DNA from 4 places in the Micrococcoides hystricis genome. Region 1 is predicted to be linked to each of the others. Evidence: riboswitches for the same ligand, from Rfam matches in the RefSeq annotation. Region 1 holds a riboswitch; each other region holds the start of a gene.
The links. Region 1 has a riboswitch for S-adenosylmethionine ahead of acs (acetate--CoA ligase). Riboswitches for the same ligand answer to the same signal wherever they lie in the genome.
Positions count from the first base shown of each region.

Region 1 (4,208 bases):
CCGCATCATCAGTGTCCTTGAACACGAATGAGGTGGTGTTGTAGACCGGCACGGCACGGGAGCCGTGGATCTGGTCGGGCACCGAACCGGCGTGCAGTGCACGGGTGCGGAACCCGAAGTTTCGTTGCGATGACATGTGGAGGCACTGTCCTTTCTAGCGTGATCGTGGCAAAGCTGAGACGTTGAGGTCTAGCGAACGATCATCCGGGGTCTTGATTTCTTGGACACGGGGTATGAGTCCTTTACGGTCTTGTTGTTGGGGTAGTCAACGATCTCAGCGATCGCTGCAATGCAGGGTTCGTTCTGCAAGCTGGTGGTGTCTCCAAGCTTGCTGCCTTCGAACAGCTGGGTGAGTAGTCGACGCATGATCTTTCCTGAACGGGTCTTGGGCACGTCCGGGACAAAGACAATGTGCTTGGGCTTGGCGATCGGACCAATGTGTTTGCGCACGTGGTTGGTCAGTTCGTCTTGAACCGCGATGAATGCCGAGTCGGCAGATTTCACGGCCTCCGCGGTTGCCTGGTTCAGCACTACGTAGGCCACGGCGGCATGGCCGGTGTTCTCGTCATAGACTGGGCACACCCCGGCCTCGACTACGTCCGGGTGGGCTACCAGAGCGGATTCGATTTCGATGGTGGAGAGGCGGTGTCCGGAAATGGTAATAACATCGTCGATCCGGCCCAAGATCCAGATGTCACCGTCTTCGTCGTAGCGGGCACCGTCTCCGGCCAAGAACCAGTTTTGTTCCGGGTATGCGGCCCAGTAGGAGTCACGGTAACGGGCGGGGTTGCCCCAGACGGTGCGGGCCATGGACGGCCCGGGCCTGGTCACCACGATGTAGCCTTGGACGTTTGGTGCCACGCGTTCGCCCGCGTCGTCAACAATGTCCACGTCGACCCCGGGTAGCGGGCCTGTGGCTGACCCGGGTTTGAAGTCAGCGTCGGTTGGCCGCGGGGAGCAGATCGTCGAGCCCGTTTCGGACTGCCACCAAGTGTCAACCATGGGGGTCTCGCCGCGTCCCATGTGGGTGCGGAACCAGTTCCACGCTTCCGGGTTCGTGGCTTCACCCACGGTACCGAGCAACCGCAATGTGGACAGATCGTACTCGGCGGGGACGCCGTCGGGGAACGCGCCTTTCAGGGAGCGGATCAGGGTGGGTGCCGTGTAGTAGCTGGTCACCCCGTATCGGTCGATGATTTCAAAGTGCCGGCCCGGGTGCGGAGTCGTCGGGGTGCCTTCGTAGATCACCTGGGTGGCACCGGAGGACAGCGGCCCGTAAATCTCGTAGGTGTGCGCGGTCACCCACGCCAAGTCGGCCGTGCACCAGTGCACGTCGCTGTCCCGTTGAGACTCATCCGGGTTGGCAAAAATGTAGTTGTAGCTGAAGTGAGTCTGCGTGAGATACCCGCCAGAGGTGTGCACCAAGCCCTTGGGCTGGCCGGTGGTGCCGGAGGTGTACATGATGAACAGGGGGGTCTCCGAGTCGAAGAACTCGCACTCGTGCTCATCGGCGGCTGTCTCGACCGTCTCGTGCCACCACAGGTCCCGTCCTTCGGTCCAGTCGATCTCACAACCGGTCCGGCGAACCACCAGCACATGCTCAATGTTGTTCTCACCAGAAACGGCCTCATCGGCGGCCGCCTTGACGGCGACGGCTGTGCCGCGACGGAACTGGCCATCAGTGGTGACAAGCAGCTTGGCCCCGGTATCTTCAACCCGGAATTTGAGGGCTTCTGCTGAGAACCCGCCAAAGACCAGCGAGTGGATGGCACCGATCCGAGCGCAGGCTAAGGTGATAACAATGGTTTCTACCAGTACGGGCAGGTAAACCACTACGCGGTCGCCCTTAGTGATGCCCAATGTAGTGAGGGCATTGGCTGCTTGATTGACGCGGCGGTTCAGCTCGGCGTAGCTGACCGATTCGCGGTCTCCGGGTTCCCCTTCAAAGTGCAGGGCGATCTTGTCCCCGCGGCCAGCGGCGACGTGCCGGTCCAAGCAGTTGTAGGCAACATTGAGTTTGCCGCCTTCAAACCAGCGGATGTGCGGGACATCGTCCTCATCACGGGTGAAGGAGTAAACGTCGTCCCACGGGGTATGCCAATCGAGTTCGGCAGCAGCTTGCGCCCAGAACTCGAGGCGGTCCTCTTCGCTGATCTCGCCGTTGCGGGGATCGACCTTGTCAATGAGCCCAGCGGAAATCGAGCGTGCAGAAACAGAAGCAGTCATGATTACTCTCCATCGACTCCTGGCAGTAGCACCGGCCGCTACCGAAGTTCACATCGAAGAAGTGATGCGCTTTTGGGCGGTGGTTGCTGCGGCGTCAACAAGCCAGATCTCTCGGCCGCTCGGGATGGTTACAACTGCGAGCATACAAAATTAGCTGCGTGATCCCCTAATCCGGGTAAACCAATTGAGATGACGAACCTGGCGAAACGGCTAGGGGAACGCAGCTAATTCTGAAGAAATGCGTGAGATTTATATCAGTGTGTCGGGGCCAGCTCCTTTCGTTCATCCAAAGAGTTGAACAGCTCCCGGTTCAGGTCAAAACCGTACTGTGCTTCAACAATGAGGGCATCTTGGGCGCGGATTTCAGTGACTGCTTCTGCCAACAGAATCCGGTACTGATCCTTGTAAGCCTTGAGTTTGGGGATGCTGGAAAAATGCCACGCCGTCCGTTGCTGTGTTGGAACCCCATAGTGCCGATCGACTAGTGCGGAAATAATTTGTCCGCCGGAAAGGTCACCCAAATAGCGCAGGTAGTGGTGCGCCAGAACCCGATACGCATCCAAATCATTTTCTTGTTGCGCCAGCACATGTAACCGGGAGACATATTGGGCTGTTGCTGCCGTCGGAACCGGGGCCATGTCCAGTCCATGCTCCTGAGCTAATGATCGGTAGTCGGCCGATAAGAGGTCGAACCTTTCGAGCTCAGGATCCAGCAGCTTATGCAGTTCAGGGTGCTGGTGGCGGACTTGCGCCACCGCGAACTCTAGTGCCCGGTACAGATGGAGGTATTGACCAATCAATCGGGCATAGTCCGTGGCGTCGCGTTCGCCTTTCATGAGGGAGGAGATAAAGGCGCTGGATTCGGCAGCCTCGTGTTGTGCAGTGGTTTCGTGCTTGAGGCGCTCGCTGAAGGGAAGCATGTTCACAGGTCTTTCCGTGCGTTCTTGCGAAAGAGAATCGGTCGATTGGTGACCAAGTTAGCGCACCTGAAGCAATTAGCGCAATGTTTTCTTACGTTATTGCATTTAGGTGAGCCTTGCTTTATTGTGAGTGTTGGCTGTGGGAGCTAACGACAACGACTGAGGTGGAAATCTTGGTCACACTTCGCACTATTTCAAAAGGAAAAACGTCCATCATGACGCTTGCTCTCCAGGGGACAACCCGCAGCCGCGCCAAAAAGCTGGCGCTCAGTATGGCTTTGACCGCCGGACTACTCGCCCCGATTTCCCTTCCGTTCGCCACCGCGGATACGCAGCTACCACCGTCAGCCACCCAAGAATGCCGTGACGCGGTCATCTCTGAGTCGACGATGGATTGGGGCTTCCGTGAATCTTTCATGAAGTATCTCACCGGGCGTATTGCTAACGGCAAAGTGGAAACCACTTCACCTGTAACCGAAACAAACCATGTTTTCTCCTTTACCGGTGGCAGCGGTGAATATTCATTTGCAACTCATGACGTCAGCATCTCTTACCCTGGTTCGTTCAGTTTCTGGGGCCACGGTGGAACCTTGGACTCGACCTTCAGCAACGTTCGAATCGTGATTGAAGGCGGAAAGAAAGCCTTCTTCGTCGCCGACGTCAAGTACCAAGGCGACCTGAATATGGCGACGTATGAGTCCACGACTTACAACGAAAAAGACGTTAAGTTTGCCACCATTGACACTTCCGCGATGACAGTGGACCGGGCGACTTCCACCCTGTCTTTCACAAATGCCGCCACGAATCTAACTGCTGATGGCGTGCGCACCATGGCGGAGTTCTATCCCGAAAATGAACCGCTAGCTCCGATCACGCTCACTGCTAAGGTAGGAGCGCTCGGGTCTGCATGCCCGCCGGCGCCAGTGGAGACGGAAGCCCCGGCTGAGCCGGAGCCAACGCAGCCAGCAACACCGAAGCCAAGCACACCAAATCCATCTACCCAGAGCCCGAAGCCTACTAAACCTGCAACTTCCAAGCCGGATTCTGCCAAATCTGCTGAAG
Region 1 covers NZ_JBHLUB010000029.1:49,005-53,212, forward strand. The annotation lists gene ACFFFR_RS07155 (O-acetylhomoserine aminocarboxypropyltransferase/cysteine synthase family protein) at 1-136, opposite strand, end outside; gene acs (acetate--CoA ligase) at 190-2,226, opposite strand; SAM riboswitch class I at 2,233-2,357, opposite strand; gene ACFFFR_RS07165 (biliverdin-producing heme oxygenase) at 2,481-3,146, opposite strand; gene ACFFFR_RS07170 (HtaA domain-containing protein) at 3,362-4,208, shown strand, end outside.

Region 2 (4,208 bases), on a different contig from region 1:
GAACCGCGAAAGGCTTCTCAACAGCGTTGATGGCCTCCTGAATAGCTTGCTGTGTTGCAGCACGGTCGGGGAGTTTGCGCGATTGGACAATGTCCGCAATGACGGGTGTCGGTTGATCCATAACTCCACACTACCGCTTATAAATTTCAAATATAAGGGGTGTTGCGCAAACCTTACCTCTCGCAGGCGACACCGTCCTTGTCTCGGTCCCGATACCAATAGTATTCAACATCTCGGCCTTGAACATAGGGGCCATACCCGGCGGCGTTGGCTTCTTTGCAGGTGCCGAAGCGTGGGTCGGTGCCATCCTGTTGTGGTGTGCCCACGAGTGGCTGTGGTTTCGGAGCAGGTTGAACCGCTTTAGGTTTGGGTTGTGGCTTCTTAGTCGCTGGTGTTGGTTTCGGTGTTGATCTTGGCGCACTCTTCGAAACGGGTGCGTCGGTGTCTCTCGGGATGGCAGCGCTAGTTGGAAGCTTCTCATTCGGGCAGCTGGAGAGGACCCGCACCATGGCATCTTGCTCAGCCGCAGTGACCCACAGGCCATACTTCTGCTTCACGGCGACCTGACGGGCCACGTAAGGGCACCGGTACGCTTTATTTGGAGGCAGCCAGGATGCAGCATCTGAGTCACCTTTTTGCTGGTTCAGACGACCATCGACAGCGAGCAGATTCAGGAAGTCGTTTCCGAACTGGGTTCGTTTATCTTGGCTCCACTGTTGAGCGCCCTTTTGCCATGCGTCTGACAGGGCCACAACGTGATCGATGTGGATCTCTTGGCTGCTCGAAGGTCCACGTTGGAATGAGCGCTGTGTTCCGGCAAAAGGCTCAAGGAAAGATCCCGACATGACCACGCACCCCTGAGTGCCGGCTTTGATGACGACATTCTGGAGATCTCGGCGCAAGATGTCATTGCGCTGATCGCAACCGTTGCGGTCGATGTCAGCCCACCGCTGACCAAAGTTTGCTCGGTCGTATCCTGTTTTGGGAGCTCGTCCCTTCACCGTGAGTTGATGTGCGGCACTCAAGGCCGTACCCGCCTTGGCCTTAGCTTTTGCCGGCTTCTCGCTCGACTTGGCTTTCCGGGTGCTCTTAGTCTTGGGCTTCTCAACTGCCGCGCTCGACTCCGTTGCCGTTGGCGAAGGTTTCGCGGTCTTACTTGCTGTCGGGCTCGGTTCCTGCGTGCTAGAAGACGGTGTCGGTGCGGCAGGGGTTTCGATTTGGTCAGGGTCAGCGCCGTGGGCGTATTCGAGTGCTGCTTCGCGGTTTTCTTCCGACACAGCATCTAACGTCGCTGGAAGCATGATTACCGCCATTGCAAGACCGATACTGGCAACGACTTTGGCAGCACGGACCCGCCGCTGGCCGGGAATACTCTTGGCAAATGCCAGCCACAACGCAAGTGCGCAAAGGGCAATCCCCGTTAGGCTTGCCGTTCCCGGAACGAGTGCAAGAACCAACCCAATGATCCCGAGTATCAAGGCAGTCCGCGGCGAGTCTTGATTTCGCTTGAGCGGGGATTGGTTGTGGGCGCGCTTCATGAGATCCTTCACGGCTATAAACGGGTGAACAATGCTCCCATCACTGTAGTCGCCGGCACCGACATTCCTGATGAGGACCTGAGCGACCGTGGCCAACATCACCGTAGATACACATAGGTGGTGACGCCGGTAAACACTGACGCCACCACCTATGTGGGGTTCTATTAAGTTAGTTTTGTTCGTCGCGGGTGATGTTCTCATCTCGCAGATACTCGCCAGCACCGAGTGAGATGGACTGCCCGGTCGCCAGATTGGTAATCACGGGTGCCGCCTGGTGCTTCCACTTGGCCAGCTCCTCCGGATCGGTTGGCTCTGGGATTTCTCCGGCACCATCCGCGATTGCGATGTTGATCATTCGCGCCCCGTTCATAAGCACACCGCCTAGACTCTCCGCAAGTCGGATCGGGTCCCCCACTTGGATGAACTCTTCCAATGGCAAGTGGTACCAGATTCGTGGTTGCGCTGTTTCATTCAGGTAGGCAACCCTGCCAAGCTGGCCGTCGACTTCGGTGACGATGCCGTCACGCCAGATCCACCCGCGCTGCATGGCAAACTTCGCTTTGATCCAGTGCATGGTGTGGCCGCTCCCATAATTTTCGCAACCGATGAGGTTGTGCGCCCTGTTGAAGACGCAAGGGCCATCTTGAGGTGGAAAAGGACGCGCAGCTTTGGGATTGCTCGAGTGTGTTGCAGACATGACAAAACTCCTTGTCTAAAGGAGGTCGGCACCTAGTGCCTGACCCGGCTTGACCGCAACCGGTATTGGTTGGGCCCAGGTCTTCTTTGGAAGGCACCGTGTCGGGTGACGCGGTTGCCGACTAGCCTCGTCCAAAGTCGTTCAGCTAGTTCTCTTGACCTTGCGACCAAAGCTACCCCAAGTTTGCCGATCCGGCAACAGACGCCTAGCCCGCAGCCTGCATGAGCTCAGTGCCAGCCCCCGTATGGATGCTCAGTTCATCGGCGAGTTCCCACGCACTGCGTGCGGGATCGTGGCCGAGTTTGTCGGCCGCTGCGGCTATCGTTGCCCGGGAATAGATCGCCTCAAGGATGATGGCGTGGGGCTCCGCAGCCGCGGATGTTTTGGTCAAGGAGCGGTCCACAACCTGCATGGCCAGCTCACCGAGACTTACGTTTCCTTCGGAGACCTTGCGCAAACACTTCTTTGCTGAGTCATTGGTCTTGGCGACGGGGTCATCCGGGTCTGTGAAGTCCTCTTCGAAGGTGACGGTCAGGCCCTCGATCGAGGCTCTTGCACTCACGGCTCCCGCACACAGCCCAACTACAATGGTCGGCCAAGCGCGTCATGGTTTCCGGACCATCTTTGATCGGCGGCTTCCCAGAATCTGAGCACGCGGTCATACCCAAGAATGCGATGGTAGCGAAGACAGACAGAATCGTCTTCATGCCTGACCCTAGCAACGTAACTTGGCATAGCCTTGCCTGATGAGACAGCCTGCCGCGGTCAAAGGTCTGGTAGAAGATAGGAGCAGAATCATGGCCCATCTCAAGGTCCTCGTCTTCGGTGAGAACGTCGAAGAGCAGCTTGCCCCATTCGGCATCGACAACGATGCTACAGGGGTTGGCGAGTACGAATGGGATTGGTGGGAAATCGGCGGCAGATTCGCCGGCGGTTTCACGTTGCGTCCAGATGCTGATCCGCAAGATCACGAAACGCCCAAGCCACAGATGCTTCGAAGAATATTCGACAAGCGCGCGGGGTTGAAACGAACCTCCACGAGAACCACCAATCGAGCCCGGAAGCGCGCGATCACGATTAACCGTGACACGACCGCGGAGATCTACGCTGTAGTGCAGCACGGGCAATGGCATTCGTTGGACCGGCCGGACGGCTGGGCGAGCGACCCTGAGGATGTCAGTTGGGAGCAATGGGCGCCGCAAGTAAATCGCCTCATTTCCGAGGCTCCGGAAGACGAATGGCTGACCATCGTAGATTGCCACCTGTAGGTTCGGCCAGACGTGTTCGTGCCGCAGTTCGCCGATGTCTTTCTTCCGAAATCGATGCTTGAATTTAGGGGACAAATCTGTGCGAAACCCAATGGCCGTGGAGCCCCTGAATCTCAGGTACTATACGAGCATCGAGAGCTTCCGCTCTCGCGCTAACTAGCGCCGTTCCTTGGCTCAATAGCGCAGTTCCAATCGCACACGTTCTTTCATAGGGGCAGCCTTGATCGCTTCCGTTTCGTTCCGTCGCACACTCGCTGCTGGCTTGGCCATCCTTGCCTTAGCCTCCGGATCCGTCGCTGCAGACGCCGCTCCAGCCGAAGCTGCCACCAAGACGTGCAAGGCAACAATGTCCAACAGCAAGCCGCGTCAATACTCCAATACTTATGTGAGGGTCTCTGGCGTTGCGTCGAAGGCGAAGATCACGACGGTTGCCCACTACAAGACATCCAAGAACCGTAAGACAGCCACCGCCTCGACTAAAGGCACGGCCAGCATCAAGTACTACGTCAGCAGGGCGACCCCGAACCGCAAGGTCCCAGTGACCGTAACTGCGGTGAAGGGCAAGACCAAGTGGACGTGCCGCACCTCCTTTACGCCAAGGAAAAGATAGGCCGTTCCTCTCGTTTCCGCTCCACCCTGTGGGTGGTCCTTGAGATCTCGGCGTTGGACGAGGATAGCCAGAGGCAAAATTGTTGCTTTGGCCCA
Region 2 covers NZ_JBHLUB010000031.1:225,745-229,952, reverse strand. The annotation lists gene ACFFFR_RS10210 (SatD family protein) at 1-121, opposite strand, end outside; gene ACFFFR_RS10205 (GmrSD restriction endonuclease domain-containing protein) at 174-1,277, opposite strand; gene ACFFFR_RS10200 (hypothetical protein) at 1,708-2,112, opposite strand; SAM riboswitch class IV at 2,276-2,395, opposite strand; gene ACFFFR_RS10195 (hypothetical protein) at 2,441-2,797, opposite strand; gene ACFFFR_RS10190 (hypothetical protein) at 3,033-3,503, shown strand; gene ACFFFR_RS10185 (hypothetical protein) at 3,724-4,113, shown strand.
Region 2: it holds a riboswitch for S-adenosylmethionine, as region 1 does, so the genes downstream of both, ACFFFR_RS10200 (hypothetical protein) here and acs (acetate--CoA ligase) in region 1, are expected to answer to the same signal.

Region 3 (4,208 bases), on a different contig from region 1:
TGGGCCTCCAAGAAGTAGGCTCCGAGCTGCTGCTGGCGGTCGAAGAAGGGTGAGGTGCGCAGGTTCCGCGGGGAGGTGCGCGGCTCCAAGGGGTGCTTGATGTCGTAGACCTCGATGAAGGATTGCGCGGCGGTTTCCGCCACGTAGTCCTCGGTGAGTTGGACCTGTTCGAAGCGGTTGATGTCCAGCTCCCGCAGATCCACGTGGCTGTACCCGTCGACGAGGAGTTCGGCCAGCGATTTGGCCACGCCGGCGGAGTGGGTGACCCAGACGGCCTCGGCGAGGTAGCAGCCCTTTAGCTGCGGGGCTTCACCGACCAGTGAGCCGCCGTCGGGGGTGAAGGAGAAGATACCGTTGAACCCGGTGGCTAGCTCCGCGGTACGCAGGGCGGGCAGCAGTTTTTGGCTCTGGGCCCATTGTGGGGCGAAGTCCGCCGGGGTGAAGGCGAGCATGGAGGGCATGTTCTCTGCGGTGACCTCGCCGTCGGGCAGTTCCGTCAGGGCGGTCGGCATGGGCCGGTGGGCGTAGGAGCCGATCCCGATGGCGTCCCCGTGCTGGCGGTAGTACAGATCCGCGTCTTGGTGGCGAATCAGCGGCAGGGTGGCGTTATTGCCGCTGCCGATGAGGTTGGCCGGCAGGGCGCTGGCGAGCTCGGTCAGCTGGGGGACAGCGGTGGTGGTGGCGTATTGGTGGGCCATCGGCACCAGCGGGATGGGCATGCCGATCATTTCTCCGAGTTCCGGGCCCCAGAAGCCGCCGCAGCAGACCACGATGTCCGCCGGGATGCGGTGCTCGCCGGCGCGGACCGCGCTGACCCGGCCGCCGCGCTCCTCGATGGCGGTGACGCGAGTGTGGGGTAGGAAGGTGGCGCCGGCATCGGTGGCGCGTTCGATGAGCAGCTCCACCGCGAGCAGGGCGGAGGCCAGGCCGTCGGAGGGCACGTGTAGGGCGCCGAGCAGCTCCGGGCCGTCCCCGTCGCCGGCCAGCAACGGGTTGAGGGTGCGGGCTTGGTCCGCGTCGATGACCTGGGCGTCGACCCCGGCCAGTGCGGCGAAGTTGGCCCGGCGGTGCAGCTCCGCCAGGCGTTCGGGTGTGGTGGCGATTTCCAGGCCGCCGACCGGGTTGAAGGCGCTGACGCCGTTGCGCGTCAGCGAGGCGAGCTTTTCTGCGGTGTAGCTGGCCAGCCGCGTCATGGTGCGGGACGGGTTGGCTTGGAAGACCAGCCCGGGTGCGTGCGAGGTGGAGCCGCCGGTCAGTGGGATGGGGCCTTGGTCGAGAACGGTGATGTTGGTCCAGCCGCGGGCGCAGAGCTCTTCGGCTAGGTTGGCGCCGACGATTCCGGCGCCAATGATGACCACGCGTGGTGTATGCATGGGGTTCCTTAGGCTTGGCCGGCGAGCGTGACGCCCGGTGGCAGGTTGGGTTCTTGGGCTGATTCGTGGACGTAGATGTCCCCGTCGATCACTTCCACGTGGTGGGTGCGCACCGGAAGTTTGGCCGGTGGGGAGTGGACGTCCCCGGTGCGCAGGTCGAAGACGGTGGCGTGCAGCGGACATTCGACGGTGCAGTCCTCCAGCCAGCCCTCGGACAGCGAGGCGTCCTGGTGGGTGCAGGTGTCATCGATGGAGTAGAGCTCGCCGTCGTCGGTGTGAAAGACGGCGATCGGTGGGCTGGTCGGGATTCGGACGGCCTCGCCGCGGGCGAGATCCTTCAGCGGGCAAACCTTGTGCATGGCACGCTCCTAACAGAATGAGGAGGAGATAAGAAGTTGTGATTAGTGCAACTCATTGCGCTATACCCAATTGTGTTCTGTGTCACAGTTTGCTGTCAATGATTTTCTTGGCGCGAGTTTTGCGGCTTGATTCTGCGGCTCTGGATGGGGCGAGCAGCGCCCAGATGAACGTTTGTGACGGGGCCGGTTCTCGGTGCGACGGTCCGAGGTCTTAGGGTGGGGGCAGAATCATGAGTTCCAACGCGAAGCTCTGGCTGGTTGGACGGCAACCCTCTGCACGTAGTGGGGTGCCCCAGATGAGGATTCGGTCTGCGGTTTGTTCGCCGTGGACAAGTACTGCCCCGTGGAAAGGGTGACACTTCCCCAACCCCTCATTTTTCAGCTCCTGTGAGCTTGCCATCCCTCATCGCCCTGCCCGAGTGCGCCTGCGCGCCGCCGGCCGGCAACACTAGAACACTTTTTGACGACTCCTCGAAGGACTTTTCCATGACCGCAACCTTGGACACTGCCACGTCGGCGACATCTGCGCAGCAATCCCAACGACCATCACTGAACGAGCTGCGTGAACGCTTCCGCCCGGTCTTTGACGCCATCGCCCACGGCGCATTGGAGCGCGAGCTGAACCGCGAACTGCCCTACGAACAGGTGCAACTGCTGGTGGACTCCGGCTTCACGGCCCTACAGGCCCCGGTGGCCTACGGCGGAGCGGACATCGCGGTGGCGGATCTGTACGAGTTGCTGATCGAGCTGGCGGTGGCCGATTCCAACCTGCCGCAGATCCTGCACGCGCACTTCGCGTTCACCGAGATCCACCGCTTCAGCCCGCAGCCCATCAGCGACTGGTGGCTGCGTCAGGTGGGTGCCGGGAAGGTGATCTCCAACGGCATGGTGGCCCTCGGCGGGCCCGGTGAAGTGGAGCAGACCGAGGACGGCGAGGTGTATTCGGGCACCAAGACCTACTCCACAGGGGCGCTGTTCGCGGACGAGATCTTCATCGTCGTCGGCACCAAGGAATCCGGCATGCCACTGATGTATGTGGTCCCCGCCGAGGGCGCCGGGGTGAACCGGGTGGATGACTGGGATGGGATTGGCCAACGACTGACCGCCAGCGGGACCACGGTGTACGAACGGGTGGCGCTGGATCCGGAGAAGGTGCTGGACATCGAGTCCCCTGCGGGCCTGCTGGTGGCACCGGCGGTGCTGTTCATTCACGCGGCCGCCCAGGCTGGGATTGCCGAGGCCGCGGTGCGGGATGCGGCGTGGTTCGTCCGGCAACGCAAGCGCACCTACGGGCACGCGGCGGCGGAGTATCCGAAGGACGATCCGCAGGTGCAGGAGGTGGTGGGGCGGGCTGCCTCCCACGCCTATGCGGCGAAGCAGTTGGTCCGGCAGGGCGCTGCCGATCTGCAAGGTTACCTGGCCCGGGCCGGCCGGCTCAGCGACACCACGAGCCCGGAGTATCAGCAGCTGTTCACCGAGGCGGTCACGGATGTGAACAGTGCCGCGGCGGCCGTGTCCGAGCACGCGCTGGCGGCCACCAACCTGCTGTTCGAGGTGGGTGGGGCCTCCGTGCTGCAGCGGGAACGGGGCTTTGACCGGCATTGGCGCAACGCCCGGGTGCTGGCCTCGCACAATCCGGCGCACTACAAGCTGCGGGTGGTGGGCGAGTACCTGATCAACGGGACGACGCCGTCGCCAGATTCCTTCGTCCGCCCGGTGAAGCCGGAGGAGACCAAGTGAGCCAGCTTGCCGAACACCTTGCGGAACAAAGAGTGGATGAACCGGTTTCCGCCGCGTGGGAGCGGCTGCAACCGGTGTTCGACGGGATTGCCGAGAAGGCGGCTCAGCGCGAGCGGGCGCGGGCGTTGGATCACGACGCGGTTGAGACGTTGGTGGCGGCCGGCTACACGAGCCTGCGGGTACCCACCGAGTACGGCGGCGCCGGGCTGAGCCTGAGTGAGTTCTATCCGTTCGTGGTGGAGCTGGGTGCCGCCGATTCCAATCTGGTGCAGGCGCTGCGGGCCCATCAGTTGCACGTGGAGATGGTGCTCGCCAACCCGGATCAGGAGTACCGAGACAGGTGGTTCCGCCGGATTGCGGCCGGGGAGGTGGTCGGGAACGCGGTGACCGAGGTCAACGGGGTGCTGGGCGAGCACACCACGACGGTGACGGTGCAGCCCGATGGCAGCTGGCTGCTCAATGGCCGGAAATACTACTCGACGGGCAGCCTGTACGCAGACTGGATTCTGGTGACCGCCGAGGTCGACGGCTCGGTACGCGGTCTGGCCGTACGGGCGGATGCGCCGGGTGTGCGGCAGGTGGATGACTGGGACGGTTTCGGCCAGCGGCTCTCCGCATCCGGCACCACGGTGTTCGAGAATGTTGTGGTGGACCCGGCGGAAGTCTCCCGGCCGGGCGAGGGCCTGAGCGATCATGATGCGCCGAATAGCTTGCAGGCGCTGGCGCAGACCGTGCA
Region 3 covers NZ_JBHLUB010000032.1:18,400-22,607, forward strand. The annotation lists gene ACFFFR_RS10380 (GcvT family protein) at 1-1,373, opposite strand, end outside; gene ACFFFR_RS10385 (bifunctional 3-phenylpropionate/cinnamic acid dioxygenase ferredoxin subunit) at 1,382-1,732, opposite strand; SAM riboswitch class IV at 1,959-2,074, shown strand; gene ACFFFR_RS10390 (acyl-CoA dehydrogenase family protein) at 2,219-3,472, shown strand; gene ACFFFR_RS10395 (acyl-CoA dehydrogenase family protein) at 3,469-4,208, shown strand, end outside.
Region 3: it holds a riboswitch for S-adenosylmethionine, as region 1 does, so the genes downstream of both, ACFFFR_RS10390 (acyl-CoA dehydrogenase family protein) here and acs (acetate--CoA ligase) in region 1, are expected to answer to the same signal.

Region 4 (4,208 bases), on a different contig from region 1:
ACGCCAAGGACCTGCTCGGCGCTAGACTCACCGAGCTGGCGGCACCGGGCATCCCCGAACAGGACTTCACCACCGAAGCCGCACGCCTCCGGGAAACGCATCACCCGCACAACCCAACCGCTCGGCATGCCACCGCGTTGAAGCGCCGCTACCTGCGCATCGGACCAGCGAGGGATGGGATGAGTAAGCTCGAGGCACTCATCAGCTCCGACGACGCTGACCAACTCGTGCAACGGCTACGGCATCGAGCAAAAACCGCCAGTCGGCAACAGGGCGAAACCCGGACGATCCGCCAACTCGAAGTCGATCTTCTCCTCGAAGCTGTCCAGAATACCGCTGAGCAGAACACCCCGAGCGCAGGCCATGACGAGCCCCCAACGCATAAGGACACAGCCGATTCAGTCATTCGCGTTGCTGAAGTGCAGTCTCCGCAGCCGTTACTGCCCGGCCTCGACACCGGCCCCCAAAGTCCCACCTTGAAGCCGCAAAACAGCAATGTTTGCAGCTGCCAGCAAGCCGGGGGACACGACCGTCCTCAATCCGGACGCAACGTGATGGTCTACCTAAACTACTCTTTCGAAGCGTGGATCCTCTCCGGCGGAACGATCGCCGACGGCCAGCTTGAATTCATGAAGAGCTACGATCCGCACCTATGGGAACAAGCCCAACGCAACCGCCAATACCACCTGAGAGCGCCTGCTTCTCGGAGCGGTTCGCACCCACCGGGCGTCAACGAATCCGGAGCCCGCGCAACCAACATCGGCACCGGCCAACAGCTCAGCCCCGAACTCAGCGCCGCCCTGTTACCGCAGGCAGCCATGATGCAGGCAATCATCACCCACCCGGCTACCGGTTACCCCATCGGCTTGGGCAAACGTGCCCGCCACCCGAATAGACGCGTCAAAGACTTATTGCTCTACCGTGACCGACATTGTCGGTTCCCCGGCTGCCACGTTCCCGGCACCGACTGCGAGGTCGACCACGTCCACGATTGGGTGCTGAGTAACACCTCAGAACTTTACGGCCTGGCATTGCTCTGCAAACAGCATCACGGCGGCAAAACGGCGCGTTGGTGGCAGGTCGAACCCAAACCAGAGTTAGGCGACGGGGTTCTAGAATTCACCTTCAACACCGGCAAGAAAATTCTCACCCATCCGCAGCAGCCACTAGACCCACGGGCGTGGGCAGACATCAGACAACAACTGGAGACCCCGCCCTTCTAAGGCCGCCGTACACACCACTTAAAGATGGAAGCCGCGAACCACCGTCCTTGGTCGTTCGCGGCTTCCGCGCAGCAACCGCCTATATCAGCGTTTCTGCAGGATCGTTTAGAGGGTGATCTCACCCAGCGGGGTATTGAAGGTCACGGACATCAGACCCGGGTGACCGGATGGGTTGACGTACTCCACCTCGAGGTCTTCAACCTTCTCATCGTCATGCAGGCCCAGCCACTCGCGGACGCGCGGACGGGAGCCGGCAATGACAATCTTGCGGATCTCGGCCTGTGGCTCGGAAGCGCGAGACGGGTGGAGTTCTTCCATCCCATCGTCCCACTGCAGCATGTACGGCACCTGCGGGTCGGCGATGAGGCCGCGGATACCGATCTGACGCCAAGTGAGTTCCTGACCATCGGGGAATTTTCGGTTACCCGGAACGGCATTGCGCTCCAAGCGTTCTTCAAAGGGGGCTAGATCGTCCACAGCGACGGCCCATCCCAGCCAGCCGCCACCCATTTCTGAGCGGGCGCGCACGGCCTGACCAAATGGAGCTTCCAGAGCTGCCGGGTGCTCAAGCACCTCGACGACTTCGAGGTACTGCGTCTTCGCCATCGGGAAAATGGCGTTACGGGTACCAAAGCGGGGGTGAATACCGCCCTTGACTCGGTCGATCCCCAGTGCTTCCGAAATTCGGGCAACCGTAGCATCGAGACCGTCAGGGCCACAAGCGTACGAAACGTGATCCAAGCGCATCATGTTCCTATGGTGTCACTCATCACACCGCGTTTCAGCTTAGGTAAGCCTAACATTACGTTTTTAGCGTCTCTCACCCGCGCCAACTTGCACAAGGGGAGTGCTCTATCTGAGAATGGAAACCAAGGTCATGAGTACCAGCGTCAAACCCCGGTTTGCTGGTCGGCAACCCTCACGCTCGCGGTGGGGTGCCCCGGGTGAAGACCTGGCAGATTCAATACACAGTGCTACACCGTTGTCAGAACCTGCAAGCGCGGGCCTTATAGATGGGGCCCTTTGGAATGCGCTATTGAGAACGCTAACCATACCGAGTTCAGGTGCGGGCCACCGGGATTTCTCCCACAGGTCCACACACTGGGGCGGTGCTTTCCGAAAGGGAGAAAATACACATGTCCGAACAGAAGTTTGAGACCCTCCAGATTCACGCTGGCATGGCCCCGGACCCAACCTACGGTGCCCGGACCCTGCCGATCTACCAGTCCAACGCTTTTGTCTTCCCTTCGGCCGATGTCGCCGCCAACCGCTTCGCGCTCTCCGAATTGGGGCAGATTTACACCCGCATCACCAACCCCACCAACGATGCGGTGGAGAACAAGATCGCCGCGCTTGAAGGCGGTGTTGGTGCGTTGCTGCTGGCTTCCGGCCAGTCCGCCACCACCCTGGCCATCCTGAACGTGGCCGGTGCCGGCGACCATATCGTTGCCGCCGCCTCCCTGTACGGTGGCACCCAAAACCTGTTCAAGCACACCCTGAAGAAGATCGGTATCGAAACCACCTTCATTCAGGACCCGGACAACTTGGATGAGTGGCGCTCAGCCATCCAGGACAACACCAAGGCTTTCTTCGGTGAATTCGTCGCCAACCCACGTTCGGATGTCTTGGACATCTCCGGGGTTGCCGGGGTAGCCCACGACTACGGTGTGCCGTTGATCGTGGACAACACGTTGACCACCCCCTACTTGGGCCGGCCCATCGAGCACGGTGCCGACATCGTCACCCACTCGGCCACCAAGTTCCTGGGCGGACACGCCACCGCAATGGGCGGTGTGATCGTCGACTCCGGTAACTTCGACTACGCCCAGTATCCGGAGCGTTTCCCCGGCTTCAATGAGCCCGATGAGTCCTACAACGGTCTGGTCTACGCCCGCGACCTCGGCGTTGGATCCGCCTTCGGAGCCAACCTGTCCTACATCTTGAAGGCACGGGTCCAGCTGCTGCGTGACTTGGGCCCGTCCATCTCCCCGCACAACGCTTTCGAAATCAACCTGGGTCTGGAAACGCTGTCCCTGCGGATGGAACGCCACGTGGAGAACGCCGCCAAGGTTGCGGCCTGGTTGGATGAGCGCGAAGACGCGAACAACATCGCCTTCGCCGGCCTGCCATCCTCGCCGTGGTACGAACGCGGTAAGCAACTGCTACCAAAGGGCGTCGGCTCCATCATTTCCTTCGAGCTCGATGGCGGCCGTGAAGCCGGTATCCGCTTCGTGGATGCGTTGAAGCTGCACTCCAATGTGGCCAATGTTGGGGATGTCCGTTCGCTGGTCATTCACCCGGCTTCCACCACGCACTCTCAGCTCACTGATCCCGAACAGCTCGCCGCCGGGGTCAACCCGTCGCTGGTGCGCCTGTCGGTCGGGCTAGAACACATTGATGACATCATTGCTGACTTGGAGCTGGGCTTCGCCGCTGCGGCGGACGGCGCCTAACCCCATCCACACGGCAGCTGAGAACGCCGAGGGAAGAAAGCTAAGGCCACCCCATGACTCTGTCGGTTGAAGATACCCGGATGATCTACCAAGACGGTCCGCAAAAGAAGGCCCGGATCGGTACCTTTGACTTCGAAACCGGTGCCCGTCTGAAGAACGTAGAAATTGCGTTCGAGACGTGGGGCACCTTGAACGAAGCCGGTACCAACGCCGTGCTGATTGTCCATGCCCTCACCGGGGACACCCACGTCACCGCGTCTCCTGAGAACCCGGCACCGGGTTGGTGGGAACAGCTCGTCGGCCCGGGCAAGCCCATCGACACTAACCACTGGTTTGTCGTCGCGCCGAACATCCTAGGCGGCTGCTACGGCTCCACCGGCCCGGCATCGCTGGATGAATACGGGCTGCCGTACGGCTCCCGATTCCCGTTCGTGACGATCCGGGATTCGGTGCGTGCGGAGGCCGCCATGGCGGATCTGCTGGGGATCAAATCGTTCAAGGCTGTCATTGGGGGCTCACTCGGGGGCGCTCG
Region 4 covers NZ_JBHLUB010000028.1:112,889-117,096, forward strand. The annotation lists gene ACFFFR_RS06810 (HNH endonuclease signature motif containing protein) at 1-1,223, shown strand, start outside; gene ACFFFR_RS06815 (VOC family protein) at 1,329-1,973, opposite strand; SAM riboswitch class IV at 2,097-2,230, shown strand; gene ACFFFR_RS06820 (O-acetylhomoserine aminocarboxypropyltransferase/cysteine synthase family protein) at 2,360-3,676, shown strand; gene metX (homoserine O-acetyltransferase MetX) at 3,730-4,208, shown strand, end outside.
Region 4: it holds a riboswitch for S-adenosylmethionine, as region 1 does, so the genes downstream of both, ACFFFR_RS06820 (O-acetylhomoserine aminocarboxypropyltransferase/cysteine synthase family protein) here and acs (acetate--CoA ligase) in region 1, are expected to answer to the same signal.